One region of the Caldicellulosiruptor sp. DIB 104C genome, then DNA from elsewhere that is predicted to be linked to it. Evidence: riboswitches for the same ligand, from Rfam matches in the RefSeq annotation. Region 1 holds a riboswitch; the other holds the start of a gene.
What was found. A riboswitch is a leader RNA that binds a small molecule or an ion and turns the genes downstream of it on or off. The one in region 1 is predicted to bind S-adenosylmethionine.
Positions count from the first base shown of each region.

Region 2: linked by a shared signal. The riboswitch ahead of PGC14_RS03450 (O-acetylhomoserine aminocarboxypropyltransferase/cysteine synthase family protein) and the one ahead of metK (methionine adenosyltransferase) in region 1 are both predicted to bind S-adenosylmethionine.

Region 1 is NZ_CP116337.1:1,776,119-1,785,550, reverse strand. Features, by position in the region: gene PGC14_RS08960 (hypothetical protein) at 1-216, shown strand, start outside; partial or broken gene PGC14_RS08955 (transposase) at 676-1,294, shown strand; gene PGC14_RS08950 (hypothetical protein) at 1,795-1,992, shown strand; gene PGC14_RS08945 (hypothetical protein) at 2,033-2,179, shown strand; gene PGC14_RS08940 (hypothetical protein) at 2,199-2,870, shown strand; gene PGC14_RS08935 (glycosidase) at 3,071-4,021, opposite strand; gene PGC14_RS08930 (secondary thiamine-phosphate synthase enzyme YjbQ) at 4,165-4,581, shown strand; gene PGC14_RS08925 (hypothetical protein) at 4,650-4,982, shown strand; gene PGC14_RS08920 (methyl-accepting chemotaxis protein) at 5,159-6,067, shown strand; gene PGC14_RS08915 (hypothetical protein) at 6,082-6,216, shown strand; SAM riboswitch class I at 6,435-6,574, shown strand; gene metK (methionine adenosyltransferase) at 6,691-7,881, shown strand; gene PGC14_RS08905 (TIGR04086 family membrane protein) at 7,965-8,369, shown strand; gene PGC14_RS08900 (hypothetical protein) at 8,506-9,090, shown strand; gene recJ (single-stranded-DNA-specific exonuclease RecJ) at 9,145-9,432, shown strand, end outside.
Region 2 is NZ_CP116337.1:710,889-720,320, forward strand. Features, by position in the region: gene PGC14_RS03395 (GNAT family N-acetyltransferase) at 1-150, opposite strand, end outside; gene ruvC (crossover junction endodeoxyribonuclease RuvC) at 305-805, shown strand; gene ruvA (Holliday junction branch migration protein RuvA) at 802-1,392, shown strand; gene ruvB (Holliday junction branch migration DNA helicase RuvB) at 1,426-2,430, shown strand; gene PGC14_RS03415 (epoxyqueuosine reductase QueH) at 2,427-2,969, shown strand; gene rplU (50S ribosomal protein L21) at 3,156-3,467, shown strand; gene PGC14_RS03425 (ribosomal-processing cysteine protease Prp) at 3,487-3,828, shown strand; gene rpmA (50S ribosomal protein L27) at 3,812-4,111, shown strand; gene obgE (GTPase ObgE) at 4,216-5,499, shown strand; gene PGC14_RS03440 (hypothetical protein) at 5,609-5,794, shown strand; gene yhbY (ribosome assembly RNA-binding protein YhbY) at 5,907-6,194, shown strand; SAM riboswitch class I at 6,267-6,388, shown strand; gene PGC14_RS03450 (O-acetylhomoserine aminocarboxypropyltransferase/cysteine synthase family protein) at 6,495-7,769, shown strand; gene metX (homoserine O-acetyltransferase MetX) at 7,894-9,039, shown strand; gene PGC14_RS03460 (MBL fold metallo-hydrolase) at 9,036-9,432, shown strand, end outside.

The DNA of each region.
Region 1 (9,432 bases):
TATAGAGGCAAAGAGATTTATATCTTTACTCATAATTCTGCTATTGATAAATTTGAAATTAATAAATCAAATATTGCAAAAGTGATTAACTTTGAAGATGATATTATTAGATATGGTCAAGTGAAAGATTATGAGGTTTTTGTATATAACAAAAATGAATTAACTGAATACTATCAGCTAAAAGAGAAGGTGTTGAATTGGATTTCTCAAAATTGATCGGTGCTTGGTGAAGACATATTTACCGCCTATTTATTACAAAGCAAAGAATAAAAGGTATCAGCTTTTTTAAATATATCCTCTCTCTCTCAATGTATTTTTGATTTTCTCAAAATATCTTGCGATTTCTTTAAATTTCGCTATCTAAACAAATAATTTTGTTCTTGATATTGTTATTATTGTTTTATTTTACCATGTCCGGCTTAGACTCAGCCTCTATATTGTATTTATATTGTTATTCTACCATATTGCGGCGGGTTTCTATCCACTAAAACCATGGTGTTTACCCTCTCATGTCTCTCAGGGTCTTTTCTCACTTGCCCTCAATTCCCTCGTCCCATCTACCATATTTCTTAACCATCAATCCATTTCCTAAAGATGTGAACAAAGGGAGTTAAAATAAAATTGTGTCTACTGTATAATTAGTATTGAAATAATTACCAAAGGGGGTTCACGATTATGGGAAAAAATGAAATTTATGAGACCGCTAAAAATATGGCTATCGAACAAGTGCTAAATATGTATTGCTTTCTGTGATGATCCTACTCGCCCAGCACTAAAACAGCTAAAAGTAAAACTTGCTCGATTACTTTATGTTATCAGAAAGAACTGTTTACCTTGCTAAAAACGAAAACGATAAAGGCAATGGCTTCTATGAGAGAAAACTTGCAACACCTGCCTTGTGTCTTGAAATTTCTGTTCCAATAGAGTTGATGGCTCAACTACTTCCCTTCTGATGTCACAAGTATATCAATGGTTGTTCTTGAGCGTTCACTTGTTCGGACTTTGAAAGCTTTGAATTTTCCGTATTCCGAAAATGACTCACTAAAAAATCAAAGAAAGTTCTCAAAAATGAGCTTCAGTTATTCAAACAAAGAGAACTACCAACAAGTGCTTTTGCTTTTTTTTTTCATCGATGGCTATTCAAAAGTGAAGTTAAGGATAATTCTAAGATAAAACTTGCTACTTGCAATGCCAGCCTTGGTATCGACTCAAGAAAGGTAAAAAAGACATTTTCGGTGTCTACACTTTCTTCGTCAAGGAAAACGAGGCTGATTGGATGAAAGTTTTTGACGACTGAATTACGAGTAAGATAAATTGATTTTTTATTATAAACTTAAGAAAATTGAAGAAATTTTAAGCTATTTAAAGAAAAGTACATTCTGAGCTCAAAATTTAGTTGAAAATAGTCTAAAAAAAACGGGATTGACAGTGTGAAGATATATAAGATAAAATTTGCTTAGAAATTCCAAGAAAAAGTTTACAGAAAGAATATTTTGAGAATAAAATACCCCAAATAAGAGAATAAAGAAACTGAGATATAAAAAAACAAGTTAGATGAAGAAATGATAAGAAGATACTATTGTGTAAAGTAGTATAACAGATTGTGCTCAAAGAGATATGGCAACAATTTGTTTTGAGTATGGATAAGGAAATATCAATTACATAAATAAGAAGTGTAACAGGGACAGATAGGTTTAGAGGAACTGGCATATGATGTTTGAAAGAGTTTTAGAAAATGGAGATTGAAGTTAGGGAAATAAGCAACAGCCTTTCATCAGCCGGCTGAGAAGGGTTGTGATAAACATCAAAACAAGAGAAGGAGATGAGAAAATGATAGTTACTAAAAAAGTTAAAAGATACGTTACCTTAAGTTTGATTTTAACTTTATTTTTGAGTTTTTTTAATTGTGTTAAAGTAAATGCATATTACTCCTCTGGCGGAGCTGTAAATTATGCAGATACATGGGCGTTAAGGAGATGTATTATTTTATGATTGGGATTCTGATGGAACATATGATCATTCTGCTATTGTAGTGGTTTATGCCAGAGACCCTGATTCTGGGATAAACGGTGTTTTGCAAGATCAACACACAACAGATAGAAAATGGGCAATATGGCATTTAAAGCCATATAATCTTAATCCTCTGTCTACAATCATAAGTGCTGTTAGACCACAATAAGATGGGGAGGTCAAATTTTATGAAAAAGAGAAAATTATTTGTATTAGGTTTATTGGTACTTATTACAATAGTTGCAGCTATAATTGGTTATAATGCAGAAAGTATTCAGCAATTGAATAATGAGGAGGGAATAAAAGGAGTGGTGAAGAGTGCACTAAATATTTATAGTAAAAGTGTGTATCCATCAGAGTATACAAAATCACCAGATATTAAAATTCCTTCACAGCTTATGGAAAAAAAGATAAATGAAATTACCCAGGAATGTGAGAAATATTACAGTGCAAAGTCAGGAATTTTAGCAAATAAAATAAAAGTTTTTCAAACGGCTGTTTTAGGAGAAGCTTATTCACCCTCAGATATAAGGACTGTTGAATGGAAAATAAATGATATAAAATTTTTAGAAACAAGGATTGAAGGTGATACAGCAACAGTAATAGCAGATGTATATTGCGAAAACAAAATGGTTGCGTTGATTCCAATTGATAATAAAATAAATGGAAGCATAAAGCCTGAAGAAATGACAATAGAATATCAGAAAAGGCTGTATGAAGAAACGCAACAACTTCCCAAAAAATTGGTGACATATAATCCAAAAGGTGTAATAAGATATTATTTTAACTTATCAAAAGAAAACGGAAAATGGAAAATTACTTCAGAAAACTTCAGTTATCTACCAGGTTATGAGCCTTAATTTTATTTAAACTTCCATTTTGTTGTAGAAAAAGTTTCTATTTAATGTATGTTATAAGTTTGTGTTAAAATTCAGGCTTCCTTTGGTGATAAAAAGAAAAAAGAAATGATTAAAAAGTTTCTATTAATCTAGCTCTTTGTCAAAAGAGAGGTTGATATTTAGAATGTTCACCCCAACTTTTGACAAAGAGCCTTTATCTTCTATTTTACCTGCAAATCCCCTTCAATAAGAATAGACAAAATTTGGTCAATCTCAGCAAATGCCAAGGCTATGCAAGAGTCAGCAGCGCCATAGTAAAGATAGATTTGATTATCTTCAACAATTGCACCGCAGGTAAACACAACATTGTTCACATCACCAATTCTTTCGTATACCTCTTGCGGGGATAAGAGCCACTCAGGACATCTTTTCTTGACTTTTGCCGGATTTTCTAAATCCAAAAGCGCAGCACCAAGCCTGTAAATTGGTCCTGATGGCATCATTTTAACACCGTGATAGATTATGAGCCAGCCCTCTTGAGTTTTTATTGGTACAGCTCCTGCACCGACTTTAAAGCCGTCCCACCACGGGCCTCCTTTTTCAACAAGCACAACCTCATGGTTTCCCCAGTGAATTAAGTCTGTCGAATATGCAATCCAGATGTGTTCAATATCACCTGCAACAGGTCGGTGCAGCATTGCATATTTTCCGTTTATCTTTTCAGGGAACAAAACCGCATCTTTGTTATTTGGGGGACAAATAAGCCCTAATTTTTCTACCTTTTTGAAGTTTTTAGTTCTTGCAAGAGCAACAGCAGGACCATAACGGGAGTATGCAGTATAGGTTATATAGTAATAGTCATCTTCAGGAATATAGGTTATTCGTGGGTCTTCGCACCCAAACTCTTCGTATATGAAGACTGTTGGTTGAGGATATATGAGGGGTGACTTTTCAATCTTCCAGTTGGTCTTTCCATCACTACTTCGAGCAACAGTTAAATGTGATTTTCCTTGTCTGTCTTCAACTCTCAAAAGTAATAAGTACTCGTTCTTATATTTTATTGCACCAGCGTTAAACACTGCATTTGCAGAATATGGTATATCATATACTGTGATTATTGGATTTCCACTGTAGCGCGTAAATATATCCTTTTTTGCAAAGACCTTCTTCATGTAAAATCCCCCCACAATGATTTATCTATACAATGAAATATACCACATTTTCTGTTGAATCATTACAAAAAAATTATTAAAATATTTTTAAAAAACTGTCAAGGACAAAGAAAAACAAAAATTTAGCGGGGTGATTTTTGAAAATGAAGTCATATAGAAAAGAACTCTGGTTTGAAATTCCAACAAGAAGGGCTTTTGTGAACATCACAGATACACTACAAAAGTGTGTGGACGAAAGTGGTATAAAAGAAGGACTTTTACTTTGCAATGCCATGCACATAACTGCAAGCGTGTTTGTGAACGACGATGAGCCAGGTCTTCATAAAGATTTTGAAATCTGGCTTGAAAAGCTGGCACCTGAAAAACCATATTCTCAGTATCACCACAACGTCGGTGAGGACAATGCTGATGCACACCTAAAAAGGACAATCATGGGCAGGGAAGTTGTTGTTGCAATTACAAATGGTAAGCTTGATTTGGGTCCATGGGAGCAAATCTTCTATGGCGAGTTTGACGGTAAGAGAAAGAAAAGAGTGCTAGTTAAGATTATTGGCGAGTAATGCTGTAATTACTAATCTTGAGCAATGAATTTTTGATAACTAATTTGCAAGCAGAGGAGTGAAATTGAATGAGCTTATCCGCAAAAGTGACAGGGATTTTGTTGTTTATACTTACAATTGTTGACCCGATTTTATTACTGTTTTCATACTATGTCTTTGCAGGGTTAGGTGATTATCCAATTGTAAATATTCTTTTAGGGTATCTTATTGCGTTAGGACTAATTGGTATTCCAGCACTTTTTATAGGGAGATGGAATGCAAAGAGAGTAGAAGATGGCTCTGGATACAACTTACCATTTTTTTTAGCATGTGTTGTTTTTGTGGGAAACATACTTGCAGCAACTTTAGTGGGGATAGTTTCTTCAAAGATAAAACCAATGCCAGAGGAGCGTTTGCATTAAGATTTAGTGGAGCAATTGCTGTAAATATGGATATAGTTGCTCTTTTACTTTTTATTTATTCTAAAGTATTGTCTAAAAAGGAATTTGCAAAGAATATGGAAAAGACAAAGATTTCTATTTCTACAAAGCTTACAGTTTGAGTTTTATCTCTTACTCTCTGGATTGGTCCTTTATTGTTGAAATATATTACACTTAGAGTAAATCTTAATAACATTACAAAAATAAATCTTGCTTTAATAAGTATTTCTATTAACATAATTATTGCATTTGTTTTATGGGTAATAAATAAGAGTGTTTTATTGCCAGTTCCTGTACTTTCCAGATTGTTTTCAAGAGTATCGGAGGGTTATTTAATTACTGAAAAAATTAAATATTCTAATGATGAATTTGGCATCATTACCTACAAATTAATTGAGACTGTGAAATCAATAAAAAAACTTATAATCAGTGTAAAAAATGCAGTGGATAATTCTATAGAGATATTCGAACTAGCTCAAAAGCTATTTAGTAGATTAGAGAAGGATTCTTCGGAAAATGCGAAAATAATTGAAAAACAACAATCTGATATACAAAGAGTAGCAGCTTCGGTTGAGGAAATTAATGCTAGCATTGAGCAATTAGCTGCTCAAGCTCAGGACCTCAATAGTTTGGCGTCCACAGTGCTTTCAACTTCTAAAAACTTAGTGGATAAATCAGAGTTAGGACAAACAGCGGTTCAAATCATTTTAAAAACAAGCGAGAATCTTGTAGAAAGGTATGGTCAGTTGAGAGAAGGTGTAAAGCAATTAGCTCAAGCAACTCAGAACATCAGTGAGGTTGTTAAGTTTGTAAGACAAATTGCTGAAGAGACAAATTTGTTAGCCTTGAATGCTTCGATTGAGGCTACTAAGGCAGGAGAAAGCGGAAAAGGTTTTTCTGTTGTTGCTTATGAAATAAGGAAATTAGCTGAACAGACAAAAAATTCGACTACTAATATAAGTAGAACAATTTCAACTGTGAATTTGTATTCAAAACAATTTGAAGACCAGATAGAAGTTCTTTACCATGAAGTAGAAGAAAATAGGAAAAATATACTGAACTTTTAGGAATTTCTATCAATATGATTGAGAAAATAAGGGATTTAAATTCACTTGTTGATAGTCTGCTTGCTCATTCTGAAGAAGAAGCAGCTTCTGCTGAAGAAATGACTTCGGCAGCAACAGAAATAGCTGAAAGTATATTCAGAAATAAATGAGTTTTCACAAAAGATAATATCTTCTATAGAGCACAATCTTGATCATGTACGAGAACTATCAAAGCAGCTTTCTATTTTATCAACTTCAATGAATGAAATTCGAAAAATGATAGGAAAGTTTAAATATGAGTAATTATTTTTATTGACAATACCAATTTGTTTTGTTAATATAATTGAGGCAAATTTAAAAATTGAATAATGAAAAAATGATAAGGTTATCCTTATCAAGAGAGGTGGAGGGAAAAAGGCCCGATGAAGCCCGGCAACCGGCAAGGCTTTTTTAAAGCTTTGCAATGGTGCCAACTCCGTCAGAAAGCTTAAAAAGTTTATATATTTTAAGCTTTCTGAGAGATGAGGATAAAACTTTTTACAAGAAAGTTTTGCCTCTTCTTTTCAGAAGGGGCTTTAAATTTTATATAAAGTTTTAATTTTAAATGAGTTTCCATTTTACTTAAAAGGAGGTACAAAGAGCAGATGAGAAAGCTATTTACATCCGAGTCTGTAACAGAGGGTCATCCAGACAAAATTTGTGACCAAATTTCAGATGCTGTTTTAGATGCCATTTTAGAAAAAGACCCGTACGCAAGAGTTGCATGTGAGGTTGCAGTTACAACAGGGCTTGTTCTTGTGATGGGTGAGATAACAACAAAATGTTATGTGGACATACCAAAGATAGCAAGAGATACAATAAGAGAAATTGGGTATACACGTGCAAAATACGGGTTTGATGCTGACACATGTGCGGTGATAACATCAATTGATGAGCAGTCACCTGACATTGCAATGGGCGTTGACAAAGCATTAGAGGCAAAGCTTGGTGAGATGACAGATGATGAAATAGAGGCAATTGGTGCAGGCGACCAAGGGATGATGTTTGGGTTTGCGTGTGACGAGACACCTGTTTTGATGCCAATGCCAATCTATCTTGCTCACAAACTTGCAAGAAGGCTTGCATATGTCAGAAAAGGGGGTATTTTGCCATATTTGCGACCTGATGGCAAGACTCAGGTCACAGTTGAGTATGAAGATGACAGGCCAATAAGAGTGGATACAATTGTTGTTTCAACTCAGCACAGCCCAGAGGTTACACATGCCCAGATTGAAGCAGATGTGATTGAACATGTTATAAAGCCAATTATCCCAGAAGGTATGCTTGACAAGAACACAAAGATATATATAAACCCGACAGGAAGATTTGTAATTGGTGGTCCACAAGGCGACTCAGGACTTACAGGAAGAAAGATTATTGTTGACACCTACGGTGGCTATGCACGCCATGGTGGTGGAGCATTTTCTGGAAAAGATCCGACAAAGGTTGACAGGTCTGCAACATATGCAGCGAGGTATGTTGCAAAGAACATTGTTGCAGCAGGACTTGCTAAAAAGTGCGAGGTTCAACTTTCATATGCAATAGGTGTTGCAAGACCACTCTCAATCAGGGTGGATACATTTGGAACAGGAAAGATTGATGATGAAAAAATTGCCGAGATTGTAAAGAGAGTATTTGACCTAAGACCAGCTGCTATAATAAGAGACTTGGATTTAAGAAGACCGATTTACAAGAAGGTTGCTGCATATGGTCACTTTGGAAGAGAAGATTTGGACTTGCCATGGGAGAGAACTGATAAGGTAGACATAATCTTAAAAGAGGCTCAGAATATATAAGAAGTAGAGCTTGTGTTCTAACTTTTTGTGAGTTTTAATAATGTTTAATAGAGCATCTTTTTTAAAAGGATTATCAGGCTATTATGAATAAGAAGACTGAAGACGCAAGTCTTTCTCAGTATGTTTGGATAGTAGTAAAGTCACTATTTTTGATTTGCTTTTTAATTCTTATAGTATCTCTTTTTGTGATGTATTTTTCAATGCCGGATAAAATTGCACAGTATCTTACTATATTTTCAATGTTTGTAGGAATAGCATTGTGTGGATATGAGGCTGCTGAAATTAGCCCTACCAGAAAAAAAATAGCTGCATTTGTAGTTTCGCTTTTTGTTTCGATTATTTTGGTTGTGTTATCCATTGTTTTAAAAAGAAGTGTTAACATTTCAAAGTACCAATTATATTTAATAATCTTTGGTCCAATTTTGGGCTTTGGGATGGGCGCTTTGAATGCAGAGAAGAGCAGAAAACCTCGACCAAAAAGAAGGTAGAAAAACGCAGATATAAGCTATCCGTATCCCCTTTTGCAGCTGGCATAAGCAAAAGGGGATTTATTTTTGCCTTTACATCCAATTATGGTGTATAATTAACTCAAGGAAGAAATTAAACTTTTTGGGGGAAGACTTTATGAGGGAAAAAATTGCATATCTTATAAGCAGCATTTTTACAGTTCCAATGGTTGCACTGATTGTATTTACAATTATGTGGCTTGATGACAAGATGGCAAACTATGATGGAAATTTAAGCTATTATCTGAATTCAATTATCTTTTTCACAATCATACCCCTTTTAGCATATATTGTTGCAAGAATGGTCCCAAAGTTTAAAGCAGGTGGAAGAGAAAAAGAACGAAAACTTGCTTTTATCTTTGGGATAGTTGGATATATCTTAGGGAATTTGAGTTTGCTGACTATAGAAAAGCCTACAAAAGCAATGATAGGGCTTTACTTGTCATATCTCATATCAAGTTTAATCTTGGCCTTTATTAATAAGGTTTTAAAATTTAAAGCAAGTGGCCACGCTTGTGGTATAACTGGTCCAATTGTTGCAATCAACTTTATTGCTGGGCTAAAAATGTTATTTTTAGCTTTACTTATTCCGCTTGTTATGTGGTCAAGACTTATACTCAAAAGGCATGATATTAAACAGCTTATAGTTGGTGCTGCAACATCATTCTTTGTAACTTTGATAGTAATGATATGGATATTTTGACAATTAACATATTTTTAGACTACTTTTTTAAATTGAGGGGGCTTTTTTTGAGGGATGATTTTTCAAAAAAAACGATGGGTGCTAAAAGAGTGTGAGAATTTTGATGATTTTGACATCCAAATAGATGGTAGAAAAATAAGACCGCAAATAATCAAAGTTTTAAAAAACAGAGGAATTGTTCAAAAGGATGATATTGAAAAGTTTTTAGCTCCAGCAATCAAAAATCTTCACAATCCCTTTTTACTCAATGATATGAAAGAGGCGATAAATATTGTTCACAATGCTATTTTACACAAGAAAAGGGTATTAATTTACGGAGATTATGATTGTGATGGTGTAACA
Region 2 (9,432 bases), 1.1 Mb from region 1:
CCTTTTTATATCCTCTTCAGTTTCGTTCACAGCTGCGTTTTTAGCAGGGTCGATTCCTGCAAGCTCGCAATACTTTGTGAATGCTTCTTTTGTTATTTCCTTTATTGCTTTTATATCATCATAAGTTGCCCTTCGTACTACAAACTCCATTATATACTGCCCCCTCTTTGCATAATTATAAATTAAAAAGAATAAAAATGCAAGTATATATCTGTGGATAAAATTAAAAAAATGTGCTAAAATGAATAAAGAATCAGTGTTCTTAAGAAAAAATCATAAGGAATAGAAAGGGCTTGATAGGAAGTTGAGAATTTTAGGAATAGACCCAGGAATTGCACTAACTGGATATGGATTAGTTGAATTTAAGGGAAATTCATCATTCAGGGTAATTGATTTTGGCAAGATTGAAACATCAAGTGAAATGAGAAAGTCACTGCGGCTTTTTCATCTGCACAATGAGCTTACTTCAATTATTACACTTTACCAGCCAGATGTTGTTGCAATTGAAGAGCTTTTTTTTAATAAAAATTCTAAAACTGCAATTTCGGTAGGAGAGGCAAGAGGTGTAATTATTCTAACATGCGTTAAAAATAGTCTGAATGTTTATGAATACACACCTCTTCAAGTAAAGCAAGCAATAACAGGATATGGCAAAGCAGACAAAACCCAGATTCAAAAAATGATAAAGATGTTACTTAATTTACCGGACATTCCAAAACCTGACGATGTTGCAGATGCGTTAGCTGTTGCTATTTGTCATGCTCTTTGGAGCTGTTCTTATGTAACTCAGGAGGAAGGGATATGATAGATTCGATTGTTGGAGTTATTGAAGAGATTCAGAACAATTTTATACTGTTAAATTACAAAAACGTTATTTTAAAGATTTTTTGCATTACATCCCAGTTTCTTGATTTAATTGGCCAAGAAAAGAGAATTTACATACATATAAAATTCAACGAAAATTTGTCTGAGCTTGAGTGCTATGGATTTTTAACAAAAGAGGAAAGAGAGCTTTTTTTGAAGCTCCAAAGAGTCAGTGGCATTGGTGCAAAGCTTGCCTTGCAGATAATCTCAACAATACCGTATGAAGAACTTATTATAGAGATTGCAAAAGGAAATAGTTCAAGGCTCGAAAAGGTAAAGGGCATTGGCAAGAAGACTGCAAGTAGGATAATTTTAGAGCTCAAAGAGACACTGAAAAAGGAGTTTAAAATAGAAAGCAGCCAAGCAATCAAAAAAGAGGATTCAAAGCTTGAAGAGATTTCGCTTGCTCTTTTGTCGTTAGGATATGAAATGGATGAGATAAATGAGGCTTTATCATCAGAGGATTTTTCAAGTCTTTCTATTGAAGATGGGATAAAAGAGGCATTAAGACGCCTCTCAAGACTTTAAATATAAATTTTTTGTTTAAAGGAATGAAATAACATGGAAAGATTATTGGATGCAAAACTTAACATAGAAGATTTAAATGAAGAGTCACTAAGACCAAGGACATTGGATGAATATATTGGGCAGCAAAAGGTAAAAGAAAAAATAAGAATTTTCATTGAAGCTGCAAAAAAAAGGAAAGAGCCGCTTGACCATGTGCTTTTGTATGGACCACCGGGGCTTGGCAAGACAACTTTAGCAAATGTTATAGCACATGAGATGGGAGTTGATATTAAAGTAACCTCCGGACCTGCAATTGAAAAAGCAGGTGATTTGGTTGCCATACTTACCAATATTGGTGAGAACAATATTCTCTTTATAGACGAGATTCACAGGCTAAACAGAACCATTGAAGAGGTCTTATATCCTGCAATGGAAGACCTGAAAGTGGATATAGTAATTGGCAAAGGACCCTCTGCTAAAACAATTAGGCTTTCAATCCCGCCGTTTACCTTGATTGGTGCAACAACAAGAGCAGGGCTTTTATCATCACCTTTGAGAAACAGGTTTGGTATAATTGAAAGGCTTGATTATTATACAATAGAGGAGCTAAGTCAAATAATAAAACGATCTGCTTCTATTTTAAAATGTGATATAGATGATAGAGCTTGCGTTGAGATAGCAAAGCGTTCAAGAGGAACACCAAGAGTTGCAAACAGGCTACTCAAAAGGATTAGAGATTTTGCAATGGTAAAGTACGATGGGATTATTACGTGTGAAGTTGCAGTTGAAGGGCTTGAGATGTTTGAAGTTGATGAACTTGGGCTTGACATTGTTGACAGGAACATCTTAGAAGCTATAATATACAAATTTGGCGGGGGACCTGTTGGACTTTCAACAATTGCGGCCGCAATTGGAGAAGATGAAGGCACAATTGAAGATATTTACGAGCCATATCTAATTCAAGAAGGATTTTTGGTAAAGACTGCACGTGGCAGAGTTGCAACCCAAAAAGCAATAACTCATATTGCAAAGTCAAAGTTTGGCGGTGATAAGAGATGAAGATTTTAATGCATACATGCTGTGGGCCTTGCAGTATCTATCCTCTTGACAAGCTTACAGAGGAAGGACATGAAGTCTATGGGCTTTTTTACAATCCTAATATTCACCCATACACAGAGTTCAAGAATAGATTAGATGCTGCAAAAAAGTTTTATGAGATAAGAGGTAATAAGCTTATTGTATTGGAAGATTATCCACTTGAGGAATTTTTGCGAAACTGCGCATTTAGAGAAAATTCAAGATGTATTTACTGCTACAGTACAAGACTTGAAAAGACTGCTTCAGTTGCAAAAAGAAGCGGATTTGACGCTTTTACAACCTCACTTTTAGTAAGTCCATACCAAAAGCACGATTTGATAAAAAAACTTGGTGAGGATATTGCAGGACGTTATGGAATAGAGTTTTATTACAGAGACTTCAGAGAAGGCTTTAGAGAAGGAAGACAAAAAGCAAGAGAACTTGGACTATATCTTCAGAAATATTGCGGTTGTATCTATAGCGAAAAAGAGAGGTTTTACAAAGAATCAAAAAATAACTAATAAAGAGTAGCAAAGTAGCAAAATGCTAAATGAAAATGGTCAAAGAAAAATTTTTCTATTGTAATTGAGAAGCCCAAATGCTATAATATTGAATGTTATTGCGCTCGCAAAGGGTAAAATGCTCCCGTAGCGGCGTGCAGGCAGAATTTGAAAAATTTCTTAAAAGCAGGAGGTATGGAAAAGAGGATGTATGCAATAATTGAAACAGGTGGAAAGCAATATAAGGTGCAGGAAGGCGACGTTTTAAAGGTTGAAAAATTAAAAGCTGATGTTGACTCTGTGGTAAAGATTGATAAGGTGTTGGCAATTTCGTCTGACGATGGGTTTGTTGTTGGAAAGCCATATGTAGATGGCGCATATGTTGAAGCAAAGGTTTTAGAACATGCAAAGGATAAGAAAATCATAGTATTTACTTACAAATCAAAAACAGGTTACCACAGAAAACTTGGACATCGCCAGTGGTATACAAAGATTCAGATAACAAAAATAGCAAAGTAAGTAGGTTAAATTGTCAACCATGATTGAAGCTACTTTTTTAAAATCACAAAAGAAAGGGTATTATAAAATAGTTGTCAAAGGGCACAGCCATTTTGCTCCGAAAGGTAAAGATATTGTTTGCAGTGCAGTCTCTTCAATAGTACTTGCAAATGTAAATGGCTGTATTGAGATATTGAAAGCTGAGCATTCGTTAGAACAAAAAGAAGGCTATTTAGAATTTGAAGTGCTAAATAACAATGAAGAAGTAACAAAGGGCTGTTCGCTTCTTCTTCAAACAGCATATTTAGCGTTAAAAGAGTTAGAATCTCAGTATCCAAAATATGTTAAAGTGGAGGTGAAAGAGGATGAAGTTAATATTTGACATTCAGCTGTTTGCACACAAGAAAGCTGGTGGTTCAACAAGAAACGGAAGAGACAGCGAGTCAAAAAGACTTGGTGTTAAAAGGTCAGACGGTCAGTTTGTTTTGGCAGGAAACATCTTGGTAAGACAGAGGGGAACTAAATTCCACCCAGGCAAGAATGTCGGTCGTGGTGGAGATGACACACTTTTTGCTTTAGTTACAGGGTATGTAAAGTTTGAAAACAAGAGAGGAAGAAAAGTTGTGTCTGTTATTCCAGCTGAAGAGATGGTTGCTGCTCAATAAAAATCTATTATGGTTTAACGCTTTTCAAAAAGAGGCAAACTGACAAAAGAGGTTTGTCTCTTTTTTTGTATCTTTTAGTTGTTCTTAAAAGAGGTGAGATATTCATGTTTGTGGACATTGCAAAGATTTATGTCAAAGCAGGGGATGGCGGAGATGGTATAGTTGCGTTCAGGCGGGAGAAGTACGTTCCAGCAGGAGGTCCTGCAGGAGGAGATGGTGGAAAAGGCGGAGATGTGATATTTGTTGCTGATAGGGAGCTGAACACCCTGCTTGATTTTAAATACAAAAGACATTACAAGGCACAAAATGGTGAGCGTGGCGGACCTAACAATATGCATGGCAAAGACGGCGAAGATTTGATAATAAAGGTTCCTGTTGGAACTGTAATAAAAGATGCTGAAACTGGTGAGATAATTGCTGACCTGTCGAGAGAAGGCGACAGAGCAATTGTTGCCCACGGTGGTAGAGGTGGCAGAGGAAATGCCCATTTTGCAACAGCCACAAGGCAAGTTCCAAGGTTTGCTGAGGTTGGGGAGAAAGGGGACGAGCTTTGGGTAATTTTGGAGCTAAAAGTCTTAGCAGATGTTGGACTGATTGGCTATCCAAACGTTGGTAAGTCAACATTCTTGTCTGTTGCAACAAACGCAAGACCTGAGATAGCAAACTATCCATTTACAACAAAGTATCCCAACCTTGGGATTGTATATATTAGCGAGGGTGAAAGCTTTGTCTTAGCAGACATACCAGGGCTTATTGAAGGTGCAAGTGAAGGTGCAGGTCTTGGGCATCAATTTTTGCGACATGTTGAAAGGACAAAGGTTTTGATTCATATTGTTGATGTGTCGGGAAGTGAAGGAAGAGAGCCTGTTGAGGATTTTATAAAAATCAATGAGGAGCTAAAAAAATACAGCCCTGAACTTGCCCAAAAGCCTCAAATTGTCGCAGCAAACAAGATGGACCTTCCTGATGCTCAGGCGTATTTTGAACTTTTCAAAGAAGAGATTGAAAAGATGGGGTATGAAGTGTATCCCATCTCTGCTGCAACTGGCATGGGGATAAGAGAGGTTTTAAAAAGAGCTTATGAACTTTTGAAAAAGCAAAAGGCAGCTGAAAATGTCGAAGAGGATGCAAAGCCACGGACGTTTGTATACTACAAGAAAAAGGATGTAAAACCGCTTACTGTCAGAAAAGAAAACGGTGTATATGTTGTAGAAGGAACAGTTGTAGAGAAGGTAGCAAGAAACATAGTTTTAAATGACCATGACTCATTCAGGTATTTTCAAAATTTCTTAAACAAGCTTGGGGTCTTTGACAAGCTAAGAGAGATGGGAATCCAGGATGGTGACATTGTGAGGATACTTGATGTTGAGTTTGAATATTATGAATAAGTTTTAGATTTATCATAAAAATGGATATAGACAAAACAGTAAAAATGGGTTAAAATAATTGACAAGCAAAAAGAAATTCTTAAAAGGTTTGGAGGTTATCTTTTCTGATATGGAGTGCATCAATTGTGGGAACTGCAAGGTAGGTAATACCACATATTTTTGTTTTAAGGAAAACGGGTTTGTGGTGGATGTATCAAAACAAAAGGTGGTTGAGAAGGTAAGAAGCGGTTGGAAAAAGGGGGATCCAGAATACGAGAAGCAGCGGCGCAGGTCTCGAAAAGAAGTAGAGGTCTAAAAATAAAAAAATGCCGGCAGAAAGGCAAAATCCTTTCTGCCGTTTTAGTTTATAAATAGCGAAAAAGAAGTATTTTATCAAAAATTAAATTCAAAAAGAGGTGAAAAATATCTTGCTAACATCCAAACAAAGAGCAAAACTCAGGGGCATGGCAAACACAATGGATGCAATTATTCGAATTGGAAAGGAAGGGATTACAGAAAGAGTGCTCAAACAAATAGATGAAGCACTCACTGCAAGAGAGCTTATAAAAATTGCCCTTGAGAAGAACTGTGAGATAGAGCCGAAAGAAGCGATAGCTTATATATGCGAAAAACTAAACGCAGAGCCTGTGCAGGTGATAGGAAGGAAGATTGTAATTTACAGAATGTCTGAAGAAAATCCAAGAATTCAGATTTAAAAAGTAGAGTATTGACCAATGTATTTTTAAATGGTATAATCAAAGCAACAAAATTGAATATTAGAAAATTACTTCTTATCAAGAGTGGTGGAGGGACTGGCCCAATGAAGCCCGGCAACCGGAAAAAGGTATGGGTGCCCTTTTTCTTGGTGCCAATTCCAGCAGGTATTTTTAAAATACCTGGCAGATAAGAAGTAAGAAGATTTAGGAAGAAGTCTTCTTGTAGCTTATCTGCAGGAAGGCTATTTTTTTATCTTTTAAAAAGCACAACAAAAATTTAATGAAAGGAGAAAATAAAAGATGGAAAGAAAGTTTGGATTTGACACATTACAGATTCATGCAGGACAGTTTGTTGACAAAGAGACAAAGTCAAGAGCTGTTCCAATTTACCAGACAACTTCATACATCTTTGACACACCCGAAGAGGCTGCAGACCTTTTTGCACTCAAAAAAGCAGGAAATATCTATACAAGAATAGGAAATCCGACAACAGATGTTTTAGAAAAAAGAATTGCAGCACTGGATGGTGGGGTTGGAGCTGTTGCAACATCCTCAGGGCAAGCTGCTATCACTTATGCGATTTTAAATATCGCAAGAAGCGGAGACGAAGTTGTCGCTGCTTCAACCTTGTACGGCGGAACATATACACTATTTGCTCACACATTAAGAAAACTTGGTATCGCCGTAAAATTTGTCAATCCTGACTATCCAGAAGAATTTGAAGCAGCAATTACAGATAAGACAAAGGCTATATTTGTCGAGACGCTTGGCAACCCTAATATAAACATTCCTGATTTTGGAGCTATAGCAGAGATTGCTCACAAGCATGGAATTCCTTTTATTGTGGACAACACATTTGCAACACCTTATTTGTTCAGGCCAATTGAACACGGGGCGGACATTGTTGTGTATTCAATGACAAAGTTTTTGGGCGGACATGGGACATCAATTGCAGGGATTGTAGTTGACTCTGGGAGATTCGAGTGGAATGAAAAATTCCCAGATTTAATTCAGCCTGACCCAAGTTATCACGGTCTTGTTTATACAAAAGAGTTTGGAAATGCTGCATATATAGCAAAGCTAAGACTTACGCTTCTTAGAGACATAGGTGCTTGTATATCACCGTTTAATTCGTTCCTGATTTTACTTGGCGTTGAAACACTTTCGCTCAGAATGCAAAAGCATGTCGACAACGCAATGAAATTGGCAAAATATTTAAATGAACATCCAAAAGTGGAATGGGTCAATTACCCAGCTTTAGAAGGTAACAAATACTATGACCTATACAAAAAATACATGTCCAAAGGACCTGGTGCTATCTTTACATTTGGACCAAGGGGTGGATACGAGGCAGCAAAGAAGATAATTAATAGTGTTAAGCTGTTCTCGCACTTAGCAAATGTTGGCGATGCAAAATCGCTCATTATTCATCCTGCATCAACAACCCATCAGCAGTTAACAGAAGAAGAGCAAAGGCAAGCTGGAGTTTTGCCAGAGATGATAAGACTCTCTGTTGGCATTGAAGATATTGAAGATTTGATATATGATATTGAGAGTGCACTGAATAAAGTGTAAAATAGTTTCTAAGTTGTTGATTGAAGTAGCAATGAAAGATTGCTCCAAAAAACTGAGGTTTTCATTAAAAAGATGGGGCAATCTTTCATTTTAATTAATCTTTTTTGGTGGGGGTAAAGAAAAGTTGGAAAAATTTGAGTTCTGGGAAGAGGGTTTCAAAAAGTTTGTAAAATTTGCACACAACAAGGACTTTGTATTAGAAAGTGGCAAGAAATTCGGACCCATTACAGTTGCTTATGAGACTTATGGAGAGATTAATAAAGAAAAGAACAACATTATTTTGATAACTCATGCCCTGACAGGCGATTCACACGTTGCGAAACACTCAGAAGATGATCCAAAACCCGGCTGGTGGGACAAGTTTGTCGGCCCCGGAAAGATGTTTGACACAAACAAGTATTTTATTATCTGTTCAAATGTTCTCGGTGGCTGTCAGGGGACAACAGGCCCTTCTTCTATTGACCCTGAAACAGGAAAGCCTTATGGTGCAAGGTTTCCTATTATAACTATCAAAGACATGGTCAATGTTCAAAGAAAACTTTTGGAAGTACTGAAAATAGAGCATATTTTATGCGTTGTTGGCGGTTCCATGGGTGGTATGCAAGCTTTAGAGTGGGCTGTGAGCTACCCGGATTTTATGGACGGTGTTATAAACATTGCATCGCCACTTAAGCTCAATGCGCAGTCAATTGCCTTCAATGAGGTTATGAGAAGGGCTATTATGGCAGACCCTAACTGGAACAATGGTGATTATTATGACAAGACAGGTCCTGCTCAAGGTCTTTCTATTGCAAGGATGCTCGGAATGATAACTTACCAGTCAGACAAACTAATGGATAGGAAGTTTAACCGAAGGATGAAAGACCCTGTTGAGAGCTTTTTTGAGTCTTTTAACACAGAATTTGAGGTGGAAAGTTATCTACACTATCAAGGAATGAAACTTGTTCAGAGATTTGATGCAAACACATATTTATATCTTACACGTGCAATGGACCTATACGACCTTGGAAGAACATATGGAAGTGAGGATGAGGCACTAAGAAGGATTAAGGCAAAATTTTTGCTCGTAGCCATAACCTCTGATATCCTTTTCCCAATAAGCCAAATGAGATATATGAGAGATAAACTAAAAGAAGCCGGTGTTGATTTGATTTACAAAGAGATTGAATCGGATTATGGGCATGACTCTTTTTTGGTTGAAGAAGAAAAGTACAGGGATATAATTACTGAGTTTTTAGAATTACTATATAACAAGGAGATGATAAAATGATTTTGACAATCTTGGGTGCAAGAGGCCCATACCCTGCCAAAGATGAGGCAACGTCCGGTTATCTGCTAAAAACGAAAAGTGCGAACATTCTGATTGACTGTGGAAGTGGTGTTTTGTCAAAGCTTTTGAACTATATTGCTTTTGACGATATTTCTTTTATAATATGCTCGCATCTTCACGCTGACCACACAAGTGATTTAGGGGTTTTGAGGTACTACTTTGCGTCCCGTGGCAAAGAGATAGACCTTTTTATTCCATCTGAGCCACAAGAGGAATATAACCTAATTAAAAAGGGCGTTTACAATGTTAGAAATATTGAAGAAAACTTGCAAACCCAAATAGGTAGTGTTAAACTTTCCTTTTTTGAAGGTCAACACCCATACAGGAGTTTTG